One region of the Comamonas fluminis genome, then DNA from elsewhere that is predicted to be linked to it. Evidence: predicted binding sites of a transcription regulator. Region 1 holds the regulator's gene; each other region holds the start of a gene.
What was found. The regulator FNR, encoded in region 1, switches genes on or off when oxygen is low (the NO sensors DNR and NnrR bind a similar motif). The targets are predictions, from matches to a motif close to TTGATNNNNATCAA.
Positions count from the first base shown of each region.

Region 2: a site for FNR is predicted at 2,443-2,456, ahead of JDW18_RS13740 (PHA/PHB synthase family protein). Genes of this name have one in related genera too.
Region 3: a site for FNR is predicted at 2,155-2,168, ahead of JDW18_RS01425 (hemerythrin domain-containing protein). Genes of this name have one in related genera too.
Region 4: a site for FNR is predicted at 3,311-3,324, ahead of JDW18_RS11905 (universal stress protein). Genes of this name have one in related genera too.

Region 1 covers NZ_CP066783.1:2,025,899-2,030,544, reverse strand. Annotated here, with positions in the region: gene hemN (oxygen-independent coproporphyrinogen III oxidase) at 1-1,270, opposite strand, end outside; gene fnr (fumarate/nitrate reduction transcriptional regulator Fnr) at 1,543-2,265, shown strand; gene JDW18_RS09695 (hypothetical protein) at 2,351-2,614, opposite strand; gene JDW18_RS09690 (FixH family protein) at 2,902-3,207, opposite strand; gene ccoG (cytochrome c oxidase accessory protein CcoG) at 3,292-4,646, opposite strand, start outside.
Region 2 covers NZ_CP066783.1:2,941,368-2,946,013, reverse strand. Annotated here, with positions in the region: gene fabI (enoyl-ACP reductase FabI) at 1-594, opposite strand, end outside; gene JDW18_RS13740 (PHA/PHB synthase family protein) at 597-2,360, opposite strand; gene JDW18_RS13735 (TetR/AcrR family transcriptional regulator) at 2,537-3,217, shown strand; gene JDW18_RS13730 (DUF3024 domain-containing protein) at 3,331-3,672, opposite strand; gene JDW18_RS13725 (DNA polymerase II) at 3,691-4,646, opposite strand, start outside.
Region 3 covers NZ_CP066783.1:251,682-256,327, forward strand. Annotated here, with positions in the region: gene JDW18_RS01410 (ABC transporter ATP-binding protein) at 1-412, shown strand, start outside; gene JDW18_RS01415 (MlaD family protein) at 412-1,365, shown strand; gene JDW18_RS01420 (ABC-type transport auxiliary lipoprotein family protein) at 1,394-2,071, shown strand; gene JDW18_RS01425 (hemerythrin domain-containing protein) at 2,232-2,732, shown strand; gene JDW18_RS01430 (MarC family protein) at 2,831-3,478, opposite strand; gene JDW18_RS01435 (dienelactone hydrolase family protein) at 3,698-4,390, shown strand; gene JDW18_RS01440 (magnesium transporter CorA family protein) at 4,592-4,646, opposite strand, start outside.
Region 4 covers NZ_CP066783.1:2,520,929-2,525,574, forward strand. Annotated here, with positions in the region: gene JDW18_RS11890 (ABC transporter ATP-binding protein) at 1-211, shown strand, start outside; gene JDW18_RS11895 (SDR family NAD(P)-dependent oxidoreductase) at 330-1,085, shown strand; gene JDW18_RS11900 (Bug family tripartite tricarboxylate transporter substrate binding protein) at 1,548-2,531, shown strand; gene JDW18_RS11905 (universal stress protein) at 2,778-3,215, opposite strand; gene JDW18_RS11910 (hypothetical protein) at 3,354-3,824, opposite strand; gene JDW18_RS11915 (2OG-Fe dioxygenase family protein) at 3,981-4,646, opposite strand, start outside.

The DNA.
Region 1 (4,646 bases):
CTTCACCCAGCGTCAGCAGGCCATTGGACTGCATTTCTTCCAATGCCTTTATCTCAGGCGCAAAGTACTCGCGGAAGTTAATCAGCCAGGCCTGCTCCATGGGCTCATACAGCACCGCACCCTGGCACATCACAGCCATGATGACGGCGCGGCGCACCATGTCATCGCGCGACAGTGCGAGCCCCCGCTGCACGGGCAGCAGGCCACCGTCAATGGCGTCGTAATACTCTTCCAGCGTCTTGACGTTCTGGCTGTAGGTCGCGCCCACCTTGCCGATGGCCGATACCCCCAGCGCGATCAGGTCACAGTCTGGCTGAGTGCTGTAGCCCTGAAAGTTGCGATGCAAACGCCCCTGGCGCTTGGCAACGGCCAGCGAATCGCTGGGCAGCGCGAAGTGGTCCATGCCCACATAGACATAGCCGCCTTCCATGAAGGCATCAATCGCGCCCGAGAGCATATTGAGCTTGTCCTGCCCCATGGGCAGATCGGCAGACTCAATGCGGCGCTGCGGCTTGAAGCGTTCTGGCAGATGCGCATAGGCATACAGCGCAATGCGATCAGGGCGCAGGCTGTTGACCTGCTCCAGCGTGCGTGCAAAAGACTGCGGAGTCTGCTTGGGCAAGCCGTAGATCAGGTCCACGTTGATGGAGACAAAGCCCAGCTCGCGCGCTTTTTCCACCAAGGCAAATACCTGGTCTGCAGGCTGCTCACGGTGCACGGCTTTTTGCACATCAGGGTCAAAGTCCTGCACACCAAAGCTCAGGCGGTTGAAACCCAGCTCCTTGAGTGCCAGCAGGCGCTCGTTGCTCACGGTGCGAGGATCAACCTCGATGGAGTATTCGCCTGCGGGGTCGAGCTTGAAATGCTCGCGCAGCAGCTCCATGAGCTGGCCCAGCTCTTCATCGCTGAAGAAGGTTGGCGTGCCGCCCCCCAGGTGCAACTGGCTGACCAGTTGGCCCTTGCCACAATGCTCGGTATGCATGGCAACTTCGCGGCGCAGATAATCAAGGTATTGCACCGCTTTTTCGTGGTGCTTGGTGACGATTTTGTTGCAGGCGCAGTAGTAGCACAGCGACTCGCAGAACGGCACATGCACATAAAGCGACAGAGGCAAGGCCCGGGCACCAGAATGTGCCTTGCGCTGCTGCAGCGCCAAGGTATAGTCCTCAGGACCGAAAGCCTCAACAAAACGGTCGGCTGTAGGGAACGACGTGTAGCGAGGCCCCGCGATATCAAAACGGCTTAGCAACTCGGGCGTAACTGCGGTCATAACTTGTCTGTCAGGGTGTACTCACATTGCAGCCAGCGCCTGAGCCTGGCTGTTTTGCAGCGAAGCCCGACACCTATTGTTGTTGCAGTGAGCGCGTGTTATTGGAATCAGTCTCTTCAATGTGCCCCAAGGCAAAATTCCTGTCCTTGATTCACATCAAGGGATAACAAGGCAAGTGCTGCGACAATTTGATCCATCTCATTACCAACCCTAGAGGTCAATGACCGGCGCGACTTCATACCCATGTCTGTCTGTGCCGCTGCTTTAAAGCCATGAATCTTCAGACCATCAAAGCATCCTGCTCCAACTGCAATCTGCGTGAACTGTGCATGCCCATGGGCCTGGACGACGACCAAATGGAGCGCATCGACGAAATCGTGGCCACGCGCCGCAAGATCAAGCGCGGCGGTCTGCTGTTTCGCAATGGCGAGGAGTTCACTTCGCTGTACGCCATCCGCACGGGCTTCTTCAAGACCTGTGTGGCCACCGAAGATGGTCGTGACCAGGTCACGGGCTTTCAGATGGCCGGTGAAATCATTGGTCTGGATGGCATCGTCAACGATCACCACACCTGCGACGCTGTGGCGCTGGAAGACGCAGAAGTCTGCGTGATGCCTTTTGACAAGCTGGAGCAGCTGTCGCGTGAAGTCACCGCCCTGCAAAACCATGTGCACAAGGTGATGAGCCGCGAGATCGTGCGTGAGCACGGCGTCATGCTGCTACTGGGCAGCATGCGCGCTGAAGAGCGCCTGGCCGCCTTTGTGCTGAACCTGGTGCAGCGCCTGGCCGCACGCGGCTTCTCCAAGTCCGAGCTGGTGCTGCGCATGACCCGCGAGGAAATTGGCAGCTATCTGGGCCTGAAGCTGGAGACCGTCAGCCGCACCTTCTCCAAGTTTGCCGAGGAAGGCATTGTGGAAGTCAAGCAGCGCCATCTGCGCATTCTGGATACCGAAGCGCTCAAGCGCATCGTCAACAGCCAGCAGTGCCAGAACTGATCGACAAGCGCTGACTGAGCCCATGACAAAAGCCCGCATCACGCGGGCTTTGTTGTTTGAGCGCGGCGCACTTGCCGCAGCCAGCTCATTCGGGCAACGGCTGCGAGACAATGCCGTCGTTCAAATCCTGAGCCGAGCGCGCCAGCATGCGCGTCATCACGCTGCACAGCAGCATGACCAGCCAGAAGGCAAAGAAGGCCGCCGTGTAGATGGCGCTGCGTGACCATTCCAGCGGCGCACCCAGCCAGTGCACATCCAGCGGGTCCACAAAGGCAAAAACCACCATTTCCATGACTGCAGCGGCCAGAAAAGCAGGCCAGGCAGTCCACATCCAGCGCTGAGTGTCCATCACGAATCTCCATGGGCTGTCGGGGGATGAACACATTTTGCACAGCAATTTCAGCCACTGAACAGCCCCAGTGCGGGCAAGCCCCGAGCAGATAAACCCGCAGGAACTCTTGATTTGATAGCTACTGGCGCCTTCCCATCCTCCACTTCAAGCCAGATTGTCTTGAAAGCCCTTGCGGATCAACCGCCCACAGCTCCTCTTTTTGAAAATCAGGGCATGAAAAAAGGCCGCTCAGCGGCCTTGGTCAAGCTTCAGGCCGCCAGAAGGAGGGCCTGACAAGCCATTCATCAGCGATCGGTGGGGTGATCCTGCGCGGGCGTTGCCGCATGGTTGCGACCGGTCACAGCGGGCGCCAGGCTTTTTTGCGATTCGCTCAGGCGCTGGTTGATCTCGATGCCGTGACGGTAGTAGTCAGGGTCAATCACGGGATCGGGCTTGCTCATGGCGATATAGGCCGTGACAAAACCGGCAACGACCACAATCGCCGGGCCGGCAAAAACCAGCCAGACATGGGCGTACTTCCACCAGGGCCTGCCGTCCTCGGGGTGCTTGGGTTTGATTGCGCTTGCTGCGCGGGCTGATGTTGCCAACATGGCAGACCTCTTTCAATCGATGAACTCTGCCCGGGAGGCTCCGCAGGCAGAGTTATTGTTGCGGATAGTCGATAACCTTGCCGCTCAGCGCGGCACGAGGAAGACGGCTTTTTCGGAGACGCGACCACCACCGGCCTGCACCGCATCCAGATTGAAGTGGATGGTGTGCGAGCCCGCATCGGCCGAGCCATAAGGAATCTGCAGACGCACGGCAATGCCGCGTGTCTCTGCCGGGCCCACGGTGACTTCCTGCTCGGACGCCACTTCCAGACTCTGCAGGCCCACCGCAGTGATGCGATAACGTTGCTCGGACTCTGTCGCATTCATGATCTGCAGACGATAGACGTTCTCCAGCTTGCCGCCTGCCACGATGCGCGAGAGCGCTGCGCGGTCGCGAATCACGTCCACCTTGACGGGCTCGCGCAGAACCAGGCTGGCAATCATGGCCGCGCTCAAGGCGATCAAGACTGTGGAGTAGATCAGCACGCGGGGGCGGAAGATACGGCGAATCATCTGCGCATGCTTCCAGGCCTTGGCCACGGCGTTCTGCGTGGTCAGGCGAATCAGGCCACGCGGGTACTCCATCTTGTCCATCACGGAGTTGCAGGCGTCGATGCACAGGCCACAGCCAATACATTCGTACTGCAGGCCCTTGCGGATGTCGATGCCCACAGGGCAGACCTGCACGCACAGCTTGCAGTCGATGCAGTCGCCCAGACCTTCGGCCTTGTAATCCACGCCCTTCCTGCGGGGACCGCGACCTTCACCACGCACAGCGTCGTAGCTGACGATCATGGTGTCCTTGTCGAACATGGCGCTCTGAAAGCGCGCATAGGGGCACATGTATTTGCAGACCTGCTCGCGCATATAGCCTGCGTTGCCGTAGGTGGCAAATCCGTAGAACAGCACCCAGAAGATCTGCCAGTTGCCTTGCAAGGACAGCAGCTCAACCGCCAGTTCGCGAATGGGCACAAAGAAGCCCACGAAGGTAAAGCCCGTCCACAGGGACAAGGCAATCCACAGAAACTGCTTGAGCGACTTCTTCCAGATTTTCTCGAAGGTCCAGCCATTCTTGTCGATGCGCATGCGAGCGCTGCGGTCACCTTCGACCTTGCTCTCGATCCACATGAAGATTTCGGTATAGACCGTCTGCGGGCAGGTAAAGCCACACCACAGGCGTCCGGCGACGGCCGTAAACAGGAAAAGCGCTAGCGCGCTGATGATGAGAAGACCGGTGAGGTAGATGAAATCCTGTGGGTAAAGCACCAGCCCGAACAGGTAAAAGCGCCGCGCTTCCAGATCAAAGAGCAGCATTTGACGCTCGCCCCACTGCAGCCAGGGCATGCCATAGAAAAACAGCTGCGTCAACAGCACCATGACCCAGCGCCAGCGTGCAAACACACCGCTGATGGAGCGTGAGTAAACTTTTTGCTCAGAGG
Region 2 (4,646 bases), 920 kb from region 1:
CGATGCCGCGCGCGTGGCCAGCGGGCCGGGCGAGATGGCGTTGACGCGTATGCCCTTGGGGCCCAGCTCGGCAGCCAGGTAGCGCGTGGTGGATTCCAGCGCGGCCTTGACGGGGCCCATGACGCCGTAGTTGGGCACGACCTCTTCGGCACCCACATAGCTCATGGTCATCAGGCTGCCGCCTTCGGTCATCAAGGGCTCAGCCAGATGGGCCATGCGGGTGAAGGAGTGGCATGAGATGTCCATGGCGCGCGCAAAGCCTTCGCGCGAGCTGTCGGCTACGCGGCCATGCAGGTCGCTCTTGGGGGCGAAAGCAATCGAGTGCAGCACGAAATCAAGCCGTCCCCAGCGCTGGGTAATGGCTGCAAACAGCGCCTCCATCTCGCCGGGCTGCTCCACATCCAGCGGCATGGCAATATCGGCCTGCAACTGGTGGGCCAGTGGCTCTACATAAGGGCGGGCTTTGTCGTTGAACCAGGTGACTGCCAGATCGGCACCCGCATCGCGCAAGGCGCGGGCGCAGCCCCAGGCAATGCTTTGCTCATTGGCAATGCCGACGATCAGGCCTTTTTTGCCAGATAAAAAACCGTTCACGCTTATTTCTCCAGAACATAGTGGCCAGGGGCATCGGCTTGTGCGGGGTAGGCTGCACTGCCCATGCGGGGCGGCTTGACGCGGGCCGCCGAGCCAGAACCGGAATGCGCAGCCAGCCATTGCTGCCAGGCAGGCCACCAGGAGCCCGCAAAAGAAGGCGCGCTGGCTTCCCAATCCGTAGGCGCCAGATAGCTGCCACCGGCAGCGCGGGTGAGCAACTGGTAGCGGCGTTTGGAATCCGGCTTGGGCGGGTTGACGATGCCGGCGTTGTGCCCGCCAGTGGTGAGCGCGAAGGTGATTTCGGCAGGCGACAGATAGTGCAGCTTGTGTACCGAGCGCCAGGGCGCCACATGGTCGGTGGTGGTGCCCACCATGAAGGTGGGCAGGGTCAGGCTGCCTAGCGATACAGGGCGGCCGTCTACCGGGTAGCGGCCTTCGCTCAAGTCGTCGTTGAGGAACAGGCGGCGCAGGTATTGCGAATGCATTTTGGCGGGCATGCGTGTGGCGTCTGCATTCCAGGCCATCAGGTCGTTGACGCCGCTGCGCTCGCCCAGCAGGTAGTCGTGCACTAGGCGCGACCACAGCAGGTCGTAGCTGCGCAGCATCTGGAAGGCCCCAGCCATCTGGCTGGCCTTGAGGTAGCCGGTCTCTTCCATCTGGGCTTCCAGCAGGCTGACCTGGCTTTCGTCGATGAAAAGGCCCAGCTCACCGGGTTCGCTGAAATCTGTCTGGGCTGCAAAAAAGCTCAGGCTGGCCAGGCGTTCGTCGCCGTCGCGCGCCATGGCCGCAGCGGCAATCGCCAGCAGGGTGCCGCCCAGGCAGTAGCCCGTGGCGTGCACCTTGCGCCGGGGAACAATGGCGTTGACAGCATCGAGCGCCGCATGGAAGCCGTCGCGCAGATAGTCGTCCATGCCCAGATCGCGCTCTTCTGCGCCCGGGTTCTTCCAGGAGATGCAGAACACAGTGTGGCCCTGGTCCACCAGGTACTTGACCAGTGAGTTGTGCTGCGACAGATCGAGGATGTAGTACTTCATGATCCACGCGGGCACCAGCAGCACGGGTTCGGCATGCACGGTGGCGGTGGTGGGCTGGTACTGGATCAGCTCCATCACGCGGTTGTGCAGCACCACCTTGCCGGGGGTGATGGCCACGTCGCGGCCCACCACAAAGGGCGTCTCGGCAGCGCTGCCGCTGATGGTCTGGCGCAGGTCTTCCGCCAGGTGCTGTGCGCCGCGCACCAGGTTGGCACCCATTTCCTCAGCGGTCTTGCTCAGCACCACGGGGTTGGTGAGGAACTGGTTGCCGGGCGAGCCCATGTCCAGCCATTGGCGGGCCCAGAAGCTGACCAGCTTCTCATGGTGCGGCTCCACACCGCGCACGCCGTGCGTGGCCGCATCCCACCATTGCTGCTGCAGCAAAAACGACTGCTGCCACAGCCAGAAGGGCCACTGGCGCCAGCCGTCGTCGGCAAAGCGGCGGTCTTGCACCGGCGGTGCTACCAGCGCCTGTGCTTTGTCGGGCGCGGCGAGCAGGCGCTCTTGCACATAAGCCGCTAATGCTTGCGTCTGGCTGGTCGCCAGATGGGCTAGGTCCATTTGCTTGCCGGGCGAGGCTGCAAGATGCGCAGCCCAGTCCTGCAAGGCCAGCAGCGAGGAGATGGGCGACAGCGAGCCAGACTTGCGAGCCAGCAGTGCATGCGCATAGGTGTCTAGCTGTTCGGAGGGCGTGGGGGATGCAGGGCTGGGCAAGCTTGGACGGTTGGGCATGGCGGTGCAGGCGAAGCAGAGGCGTGTTGGGATGAGGGCTCTCACCCAAGCGAGACTGTAAAAAGTTGCCCGGTTTTATGGTTTGATTTAAATCAAAAAGTAACCGTTAAAAAACGACCGGTCGGTTTTTAACGGTGTGGGCGATAATCTCAGGATCAGAGATCAAAAGCAAGAACATGACTCCCACGACGCACCCTGTGTCTCCATCTCCTTTTGCGTTGGGCCCTGTCGCTGATGAAGGCGAACCCAAGCGAGCCCGCCGCCAACGCCTGCCGGCGGACTTGCGCGTGCCTCAAATCCTGGACGCGGCCCTGCTGGTGTTTACAGAAAAAGGCTTTGTGAGCGCGCGGATTGACGACATCGCGCAGCGGGCCGGCATGTCCAAAGGCGGTATCTATGCGCACTTCAAAAGCAAGGAATCCATCTTTCTGGCCTTGCTGGAGCGCGTGCTGGCACCCATGGCCGAGCCGGTTGTGGTCTCGGACGACGAGCCGGTGACGGTGGATTTGCTGATCGAGCGCATCATCAAGCCGGGCTACGACCATATGGCCAGCCCCGAGGTCATGATGGCGTTTCAGTTACTGCTAGCCGATGCCCGCAATATGCGCGAGCAAGTGCAGCAATGGCATTCCCGTACCGTGGAGCCCTTTGCCCAAAGCTTGGAGCATGTGGTGCGCCGAGGCATGAAGGAGGGCACTCTGCGCCAAAGCGTGGTGATGGAGTACCCGTGGTTTATTTTGATGCCCAACCAGCATGTGATGCTGTCCAACGTGCTGCTGGGCCAGAACTGGCATCTGGATCTGAATGAATGCCGCCGCATCCATGTCACCATGGTGCGTGAGTTGCTGACGCCGTGAGGTATGACTGGGGTAACTTTTGGGGCAACAGGCAAGGAAACAGGCTTGCAAACCCGCGCTTTTGCGGTGAGCCGAAGCCCCCAATTGTTGGACCTGCTCAAGGTGGTGTGGGACTAGCCCCAAAAACAACCGAAGGGGTCTTCGTCCACCGTCTTGCAGAACGCCTCGATGGTGGAAACGGTGGCCACGGGCTGGTAGCTATGCCACTTCAGGTCCGCTCGCTGCCAGTATAGCTTCCAGACTTCCTGTGACTTGACCCAGGTTGCTTTGGCAAATGGACGCTCAATTATTTCGCCATCCATCAAGCGTCGCTTTTCCAGCAGGGTGACCGACTGACCTGCTATCGAATACATCAAGTCGAACTCATTTCGGATGTGAGCCGGTGGTCTGCGTCTTTCTATGAAGTTGCCGACAATTTTGGCAAGACGCTTCTCTTCAAATTCGCTGAAAGCCATGGTGCTTTTGTCCTGTGCTTAAAACAATTCCTGTTGGGGTGAGGTCAGCATCGCAAAGCTCTCGCCCAGGGGTTGCAGGATCGAGTCGGCAATGGGCTGAATTTGCTTGTTCAAATAGTGCTCGTAGTCAATGTTTGCGCGGCGCACTTCCATTGGCTCGGGGCCGTTTCTGGTCATGACGTATTGAATCCAGCCGCCGCTTTGGTATTGGGTAGGGCGCCCCATGCTGGCGTTGTATTCGTCGGCGATACGGGCTGCTCGCACCTGTGGGGGCACGTTGGCCACATAGGCATCCAGACGGTGCCGCAGGCGTTTACGGTAGGTGAGCAGGTCGTCTTTGTGGCCTGCCAGCGTGGCGCTTGCATAGTCTGATACGAAATCGCGGTAGGGGGTGCCTTGGAATACGCGTGAAAGCAGGCCTTCCTGAAACTGCCGCGCCAGCGGCGTCCAGTCACTGCGGGCCATCTCCAGCCCACGATAGACCATGGCTTCCTTGCCGTCGCGATCCACGCTCAGACCCGCATAGCGCTTCTTGCTGCCGACGTCTGAGCCCCGAATCGTTGGCATGAAAAATTTCTTGTAGTGTGTGTCGAACTCGATTTCCAGAAAGCTTTCCAAGTCTTGTTCTTGGCGCAAGGTCTGCTTCCACCAGGTGTTGATCTCCTGGGCAAGTTCAGCGGCGACAGCATGTGCGTCTTCGTTGGTATGGGTACGCTTGAGCCAGATGAAAATGGAATCCGTATCGCCGTAGATCACCTCGTAACCACGCTTTTCCACCAGCTTGCGTGTCAGTTTCACCATCTCGTGCCCACGCAAGGTGATGGCTGAAATCAGATCGGGGTTGAAGAAGCGGCACTCCGAGGCCCCCAGCACTCCGGCGAACGAGTTCATCACCAGCTTGAGCGCTTGTGACAGTGGTTCATTTTTTGCGCGTTTGGTCGCATCGCGGGCTTGCCATAGGGCGGTCACTATCT
Region 3 (4,646 bases), 1.8 Mb from region 1:
GATGGTGGGCCTCAAGCCCGAGCACGCCACGCGCATGCCGGCTGATCTTTCGGGCGGCATGATCAAGCGCGTGGCGCTGGCGCGTTCGCTGATGATGGACCCGCCCCTGCTGCTGCTGGACGAGCCTACGGCGGGGCTGGACCCCAAGGGCTCGGACGAGTTCTGCGAGCTGCTGCGCGACATTCATGACGAGCTGGGCCTGACCGTCATCATGGTCACCCACGATCTGGACACGCTGTTTGCGCTGTCCACACGGGTTGCCGTGCTGGCTGAAAAGCGCGTGCTGGTGACGGGTGCACCACGCGATGTGGCCCAGGTCAAGCACCCGTTTATCGAACATTTCTTCCAGGGAGAACGTGGCCGCCGCGCCATGGCCCCGGTGCAAGGCGGCGCGGCCGCAGAGGAAAGCTGATGGAAAACAAGTCCCATGCCATGGCGGCCGGCATTTTTGTGCTGGTCGTCGCAGCCCTGCTGGCAGGGCTGGCCGTCTGGCTCACGCGTGACAACCGCGAATACCAGCTCTATGAAATGTCCACCAAGGACGGGGTCAGCGGCCTGCAGCCTCAGGCCACGGTGCGCTACAAGGGCGTGCCTGTGGGCAAGGTGGTGCGCATCAGCTTTGACCCGCAGATTCCGGGCAATGTGCTGATCCGCATTGCCGTGGGCGAGAACACGCCCGTCACCCCCGCAACCTATGCCCAGCTGGGCTATCAGGGTGTGACGGGCCTGGCCCATATCCAGCTTGACGATGACACCAAGCTGCCGCAGCAGCTCAAACCCGGCCCCAGCGGCCTGCCGCGCATGCCCATGAAGTCTTCGCCGCTGAACATGCTGGCCGACCAGGGCCCGGTGCTGCTGGAGCGTGTGGATGAAATCTCTCGCCGCCTCAATGCCATGCTGGGAGACGACAACCAGAAGCGGGTCAGTGAGTCTCTGGAAAACATTGCTGCTGCCGCAGGCAGCATCAATGAGCTGGCAGGCACCATGAACAAGGCCGCTGCTGGCTTGCCGCAGATTACGGCGGATGCCCATCAAACTTTGCAGTCGCTGACCAGAGCGGGCAATTCCGCCTCGGGTGTGGCTGGTGAGCTGCAGCAGACCGTGCGCCGCATCAACGCGCCTGACGGCCCGCTGCAGCAGATTGCGGCAGGCACGCAGTCGCTGACCGTGGCCGCTGATGCACTGGGCCGCAGCACCCTGCCTCGCGTCAACCGCGCAGCAGACGATTTTTCGCGCGCTTCGCGCAGCCTGAGCAATATGGCCAGCCGCATTGGCGACAACCCGCAGTCCGTGCTCTACGGGCAAGGCGTGGGCCAGCCCGGCCCGGGCGAGCCGGGCTTCACCGCCCCTACCCCTGCGCACTGAACTGGCAGCGTCTTCTACAGGAACTCTTATGGCTCAAGCTATGAACGTCTCAACAAGTCTGCTGCGCGCGGCGGGTCTGTCTGCCGCAGCGCTGGTGCTGGCCGCTTGCTCGGCGCTGCCCACACCGCCCGTTCAGCCCACTCGCTACGACCTGGGCGTGACCGATACCACCGTGCCCGCGGCAACGGCAGCCGCCCCCAGTGTGGCGCCGCCCCCGCTGGTGCTGGCAGAGGTGCAGACCCCTGCCGGGTCTGACAACTCCACCGCCATGCTCTACCGCCTGAGCTATGCCGACAACCAGGAGCAGCGCGCCTATCAGCATGCGCGCTGGACCTTGCCGCCTGCCCAGATGCTGGAGCAGCGCTTGCGCACCCGTCTGGCGCTGGAGCGACCTGTGCTTTCGGAGAAAGACAACCTCAGCCCCAACCCCAATGACTCGCGAGCGCTGGGCCTGCTGAGGCTGGAAATTGTGGAATTCAGCCAGGTCTTTGACAGTGCCAGCAGCAGTCAGGGCGTGGTGCGCGTGCGTGCCAGCCTGATCGGCCAGGACCGTCGTGGCGGCAATGTGCTGCTGGGCCAGAAGCTGTTCAGCGCCCAGACCCCGGCTGCCACTGGCGATGCAGCCGGTGGTGCCCGTGCCATGGCCGTCAGTGTGGACAGGCTGACCATTGATCTCAGCAACTGGCTGCAGAGTCAGGGCCGATAAGCTCGCTGCTGCACTCCCAGGCCCTGCAATGCAGGGCTTTTTTGCGGGCGATTGATCTGCCCGGGTCCTGTGGCGCGGCTTTGCTGATGTGGGTCAATGGGCGCGGGCGTCTATCTTTCTAAGCTGCGACTTCCGCAACTCGCAAAGCAAAGGAATCGCAATGGCCAGCTTGGAATGGACTGCTGCTCTGGTGTTGGACCTGCCCGCCATGGATTCGGTGCATGAAGAATTTGTCACTTTGCTGGCGCAGGTAGAGGCGGCTGATGATGCACAGCTATGCCATCTTTGGGACGAGCTGATCACGCATACCCAGCACCACTTTGACCAGGAAGACCGCTGGATGCAGACCACAGGCTTTGCCACCGGCAACTGCCACAGCCAGCAGCACAAAGTGGTGCTGGCCGTCATGCGCGAAGGCGCGGCCAAAGGAGCAGAGGGCGATCTGGGCACCATTCGCCACATGGCCGCAGAACTGGGCCCCTGGTTCAGCCACCATGCCCAGAACATGGACGCCGCCCTGGCCCTGCACATGCGCCGCGCAGGCTTTGACCCTGTCAGCGGCGAAGTGCTGATGCCCGAAGCCCTGCCTGCCGAACCCATCACTGGATGCGGCGGCGCCTGCAGCACTGCAGAGCACAAGGAAGAAGCTGTAGCCGCCTGAAACCGGCGCACCCCAACCCAGTGGCACCGAGCAAGAGCCGCCTCGCGGCGAAGGTGCCGTCCCCCTCGGGGGGAAGGCGCGAAGCGCCTCAGGGGGGGCTATGGATATATCGCCGGCGAAGCCAAGATAGGAAAGATCTTGACCAGCCCGCCCGCCATCACCTCAATGGCCAGCGCCGCCAGAATCAGGCCCATCAGCCGGGTCATCACGTTGATGCCGGTCTTGCCCAGCACACGGGCAATCGGGTCGGCCAGCGAAAAGCAGACCACGACTGCAATGGCCACCACCACGCCATAGCCCACCAGCGCCACATGCTGCCAGATGGTGCGCGCCTGGTCGGCATAAATCACGACGGTAGACATGGCGGCTGGCCCCGTCAGCAGCGGTATGGCCAGCGGAACCACGGCAATGCTGTTGCCCTCAGCGGCTTTTTCGGCCGCAGCTTCCAGTGTGGGGCTGTGCGGGCGGTCTTCTGCGGGGCGCGAATTCAGCATATTCATCGCGCTGATCAGCAGCAGCAGACCGCCGCCCACCTGAAAGCTCTGCAGCGAGATATTGAAGAACTGCAGAATCTGCAGACCCAGCAAGGCACACACCGCAATCACGCAGAACGCCGCAAAGGCGGCGGTGTGAATGGTTTGCTTGCGCTGCTGCGGGCTGAAGCCTTCGGTGTAATGAATGAAGAAGGGGATGATGGCCAGCGGGTTGATGATGGCCACCAGCGTGATGAGGGGCTTGAGATCCATTACAGACCACCTTCAAAAAAATCGATCGCAACGGCTGGGTAAAAAAGCGGCTCGGGCACAGGAAGCTGGCGAGATTTCATGGCAGCGTGGCGTGTGAAAGAATGGCTGGATTGCCGGGGCAGCGCTGCCATTACAGCACTCGCTTGGCGATTTGCGTGTAATTGCCGCAAAGCGCGCACCGGCTGTACGACTTGTGCAACAAAAACAGGAGCTAGAACAATGGGCAGCTTTGTCGAACTGACCGCCGTGGACGGCGTGAAAATTCCCGCTTATGTGGCCATGCCTGAAGGCACGCCGCGTGGCGCCATCGTGGTGCTGCAGGAGATTTTTGGCGTGAACTCGCACATTCGCTCCGTCGCCGATCGCTACGCCGCCCAAGGCTATGTGGCCGTGGCACCAGCCATGTTCCAGCGCGTGCAGCCCAATGTGGAGCTGGGTTACACCGAGGACGATATGAAGCAGGGCTTTGCCCTCAAGACTGCCGTGGAAAGCCTGCCCGTACCTGGCGCACTGCGCGATGTGGAAGCCGCTGCGGCCTACGCTGGCGAACAGGCGCAGGGCGGCAAAGTGGGCGTGGTGGGCTTTTGCTGGGGCGGCCTGATGACCTGGCGCACGGCCTGCAACCTGAGCAGCGTCTCGGCAGCGGTCTGCTACTACGGCGGCGGCATGACAGGCGAGCAGGAAGCCAACCGCCAGGCGCTGGTGCCAACGCTGGCGCACTTCGGCAGCAAGGATCACTACATCTCGCTGGAATCTGTCGAAGCCTTCAAGCTGGCCCAGCCCAAGGTGGAAGTGCATGTCTATGAAGCCGACCACGGCTTCAACTGCGACCAGCGCGGCTCTTACAACGAAGCTGCTGCAGCGTTGGCAGGTGAGCGCACTCTGGCCTTCTTCAAGCAGCACATAGGTTGATTGCTGGACTGATAAAAGTCAAAAACAGTAGCTGCTAGCACTTTAACCATAAGCACTAGCCGCTATTTTTGTTCAAATTACAGAGTGAGCCACAAGGCGCGGCCCAAAAAACAGAGACACCGAGCAAGGGCCGCCCCGCAGCAAAGGTGTCGTCCCCCTCCCGAAGAGAGAGGGGGAAGCCGCAAAGCGGCTCAGGGGGTGTTACTCCCGTTCTTCACTTTCAAGGTACCGCCGCCGCCAGAAGTAAGCCACCAGC
Region 4 (4,646 bases), 500 kb from region 1:
GGCCCCTCTCATCATTGCGCAAATCTTCGAGATCATTCAGACCATTCGCGCTGCGGGTGTGACGGTGTTCCTCGTCGAGCAGAACGCCAACCGCGCCCTGCAGATTGCCGATCGCGGCTATGTGCTGGAAACCGGCAAGGTGGTGCTGGAAGACACGGGCGCCAATCTGCTGAGCAATGATGATGTGCGCAAGGCTTACCTCGGTCATTGATTGGAGTCACTGATCTGAGGCGCTGATCGCATCAGCCACTCACCACACAAGCCCCGGCGGAATACGTTCTGCTGGGGCTTGTTTTTTGCTGTCATGAATCGCCCGTAAGATCACTGGCATGAGCAAACATCTGACGATTCTCACCGGCGGCTCTCGCGGCATGGGCTTGGCCATGGGGCAGCAACTGCTGCAAAAAGGCCATCATCTTCTGAGCATTGCACGCAAGACCAGTTCTGACCTCAAGCCCTTTACCAGCAAGAGCGAGCAGCTATTGCAATGGGAGCAGGATCTGGCCCAGAGCGCCACGGCTGCACAGCGCCTGCGCACCTGGCTGACCACCCTTAAAAGCAGCGACTGGGCCAGCATCACCCTCATCAACAACGCGGGCGTGATTCCTCAGATTGCACCGCTGTCGCAATTGCCCGCTGCCGACATGATCAACGCGCTGCGCGTGGGGCTGGAAGCGCCCATGGCGCTGACTGGCGCGTTTCTGGGCGCCACCGAAGACTGGGAAGTGCCACGCAAGGTGCTCAACATCTCCTCGGGCCTGGGCCGCCGTGCCATGGCTTCACAGGCCAGCTACTGTACGGCCAAGGCGGGCATGGACCAGTTCAGCAGCTGCGTGGCGCTGGAAGAAGCGGCCAAGCCCCATGGCGCAAAAATCGTATCGCTGGCCCCGGGCGTAATCGACACCGATATGCAGGTGCAGTTGCGCAGCGCCAGCAGCGATGACTTTCCCGATGCAAGCCGCTTTGTGCAGCTGCATTCCGCAGGCCAGCTCACTTCCGCCCAGGATGCGGCAGAGCGCGTGCTGGCCTGGCTGGAACGTGCGGACTTTGGCGCGCAAGTGGTTGCCGATGTGCGCAATCCCTGACTGATGAATATCTATTAAAAGCATAGCTGCCTGCGCAGTACAGATCTGCGTGGCAGAATGTTTTCCTTGTTTTGAAGTCAGCACTTGCGCTGTACGGCAAAACCGCAATCCGCGCCGTGGGCCACATCGGCAGCGACACCCGATCGGAGTCCTGCCACCGTGCTAGCTTTTGCAGCAACCCTGCAAAGCAGCGCGCGCGACTGCCAACCCGCCATGCCTGTACCGCATGGCGTGGGTCTCTTCGGTAAAGACAAATACCCATTGATGGCGGAACTACCCTCCCCGATCATCGAAAAGCCCACCTTCCGTGACTTGGCCCCAGGGCCAGGAGCGTTCCTGCATCCGCGTACTTCGCGTTGAGACACTCCGACCTGACAGCCGTTCGCGCCATTCCTCGTGCCCTGCCAAAAGCAGGGTGCTGATGCTGGTGCACACCTTTATCGTCTCTGGAGTTTCTTTTTCATGTTCCGCCAACTGATCACTTGCACCACCATCGTGGCTGCCGCCGGCCTGAGCTTTTCCGCCGCCGCCCAAGACCCCGCCAAGGACTACCCGAACAAGCCTGTGCGCATGATCGTGCCCTTCCCTCCTGGTGGCGGCACCGACATCCTCTCGCGCGTGATCGCCAACAAGCTCACCGAAGTCAGCCACTGGACTGTGGTGCCCGACAACCGCGCTGGCGCAGGCGGCACCATTGGCATTACCGAAGCCGTCAAGGCTGCCCCCACAGGCTATGACATGGTCATGGGCCAGAAGGACAATGTGGTTCTGGGCCCTTATCTGTACAAGAGCCTGCCCTGGAACCCCACCAAGGACCTGACGCCTGTGGCCCACGTGGCCTACACCCCTATCGTGATTGCCACGGCTGCCAACTCGCCCTACAAGACGCTGGCTGATGTGATTGCTGCCGCCAAGAAGAACCCTGCCAAGATCACCTATGGCTCCCCCGGCAACGGCACCAGCATTCACCTGGCCGGTGTGATGCTGGAAAAAGCCTCTGGCATTCAGCTGACCCACGTGCCCTACAAGGGCTCCAACCCCGCAATGATGGATGCGCTGGCTGGCAATGTGGACCTGCTGGTGTCTTCCGTTCCGTCCGCCATCGGCCAGATCAAGTCGGGCAAGCTGCGCGCCATTGCGGTGACCTCGGCCGCGCGCTCTTCCTCGCTGCCTGATACGCCTACGCTGGCGGAATCGGGCCTCAAGGGCTTTAACGTGAGCACCTGGTATGGCATTTTCATGCCCAAGAACACGCCAACGCCCATCGTGAACAAGGTCAATGCCGAAGTGAACAAGCTGCTGGCCATGCCTGAAGTCAAGGAAGCCATCCTGACCCAGGGCGCCGAGCCGCAGGCCATGAGCGTGGAAGCCTTCTCCAAGTTCTTCCAGGCGGATTTCAAGGCGAACAAGGCGATTGTTGAGGCCTCCGGCGCTAGTATCCAGTAACCCCCTGAGCGACTTTGCCGCTTCCCCCAAGGGGGGACGGCAGCCTCGCCGCGAGGCGGCTCTTGCTTGCTGCCTCTTATATGGAGCATGCCTGTTCAAGTATTGCGTCCACCATGCAAAAGACCTCCATGCGGAGGTCTTTTGCGTTTCTGGAGTGCGGTTTATTGCCGCCGGGCCGCCCCAAGGCAATAAGCGGCCCCCTTGGGGGGCAGCGGCCACACGCAGTGGGCAAGCGTGGGGGTTATTTCATTCGCGCACAACCAGCACCGGAATTTTGACGGCGCCGAGCACGCGCTGGGTGACGCTGCCCAGCATCAGCTTTTCCAGACCACGGCGGCCTTGGGAGCCCATGACGATGAGGTCGGCTCCCACGCTGTCCATGGTGTTGACGATGCCTTCGTGCACGGCATGGCCTTCACCCACGAGGGTGTTCAATTTAACGCCTTCGTTTTCCATGATGGCCTTGACGGCGTCCAGAGCGGTATTGGCCTCCGCAGTGGCTGCGCTCAGATACTGGGACTGGCCGTAGGCAAAGTCTGCTCCCACGCCGGTGAAGGGATAGGGATCGACGACATAGACCGCCGTGACGGCGCTGCCAAAGACCTTGGAGAGTTCAGCGGCCTTACGTGCAGCCAGCAGCGAGGGCTTGGAGCCATCGACCGGAACCAGAATGTGATTGAACATGGACATGAGCTTCTCCTTCTTGACGAGATGGCAGCGGTGCCTGTACCGCTCGCCGTTTCAATGAATCAAGTCTGCTCCCATCATGCCCCAGCGTGTTGACCTGCATCAACCCCGAAGCTCAATCAGCAACCCGCTCTTTCACAGGCAGACATGCGCTGCCTCATAGGCATAGCATTTGTCCAGCAGCTTGTCCGACTTGTCGGAGATGGTGATGCGCGAGCCATCGGGGCGTAGCAAAGAGACATGCTTGAACGCAGGCTCGTTGGGCTGGCTGGGGCCATCACGGCGCACCGTCCACTCTTCCTGCACCTGGCCTGAGGGCAGATCCAGCAGCACCTGAATCTGCTGGGTATCGTCGGCCAGACGAATACACTTGGCGCTATCAATGACCGAGACAGCACCTGCGGGTGCGGCCAAACCATAAGGACAATCCTGCACACCGTGAATCGGCACCACCGCACCGCCTACCGTGATCTCCAGCCCGTTGCGAAAGTAGATCGTGGGCTCCTTGAAGGAAGTCTGCACCGAATGGTCTTCAGCAGGGGTGCAGGCGGCAATGGCAGCCAGTGCCGCAAGAGAGGTCAGCAAAAAGGCGGGAATACGTTTCATGCAGAAAGCAGCGGTACACAAGTACGCCGCGCAGGCCAGTTGAGTTTGAATGTGTGGCGATGCCATCTGACAGCCCGAGGCTTGACAACATCAAGGACGCGCATCATGCCGCATAAAAACATGACACTTTGTTAACTACACATCAAACTTTTTTATTCAGGCTGGCTGCTCGTCCGCACCCTGGAAACTTCCGCGCCTGTAAGTCAGCACCAGCGTGTCGCGCACGCCCGCATCGCCCAGCGGCTGAATCGGCGTGGTTTCATGGATCATGCGCGCATCATCGAGCAGCAGCACCGACCAAGGCTCGGTCAGCGTAAAACGCTGGCCGCTGGGGCCGGTGGCTTCAAACACCCGCGTCTCGCCGCCTTTGACATCCTGACGGTGCACCACCACGACCACGACCAGATCCACACCATCGCGGTGCGCACCCTCGGGTGTGGGGCGGCCAATGCCGTCGGACGTGTCGATACGGAACTGATGAGCTTCCACAAACCATTGCTCATGCTGGCCTGCGGGGCAAAACACCTCGTCCGACAACTCGGCCAGAGACTCCAGCATGTGCTGCCAAGCAGGGCTTTGCACCGTGGCGTCCTGCATGGGCGCGAATAAGCGCTGCATGCCGCCGTGCAAGGCGTTGTATTCCACAGGCTGCCAGTGCGCACGGTGCGGCACCTGCGCCAGTTGGTCTGACCTGGCCACAAAGCAGGAATGGCGACGGCGGCGATAGCGTCCGCCATCCTTGAGAAATTCATCGGGCGGCAGACCTTGCCAGTCCGCACTCAACGCCTGCAGGTCTTCGAGATTCACCCCCATCCACTGCGC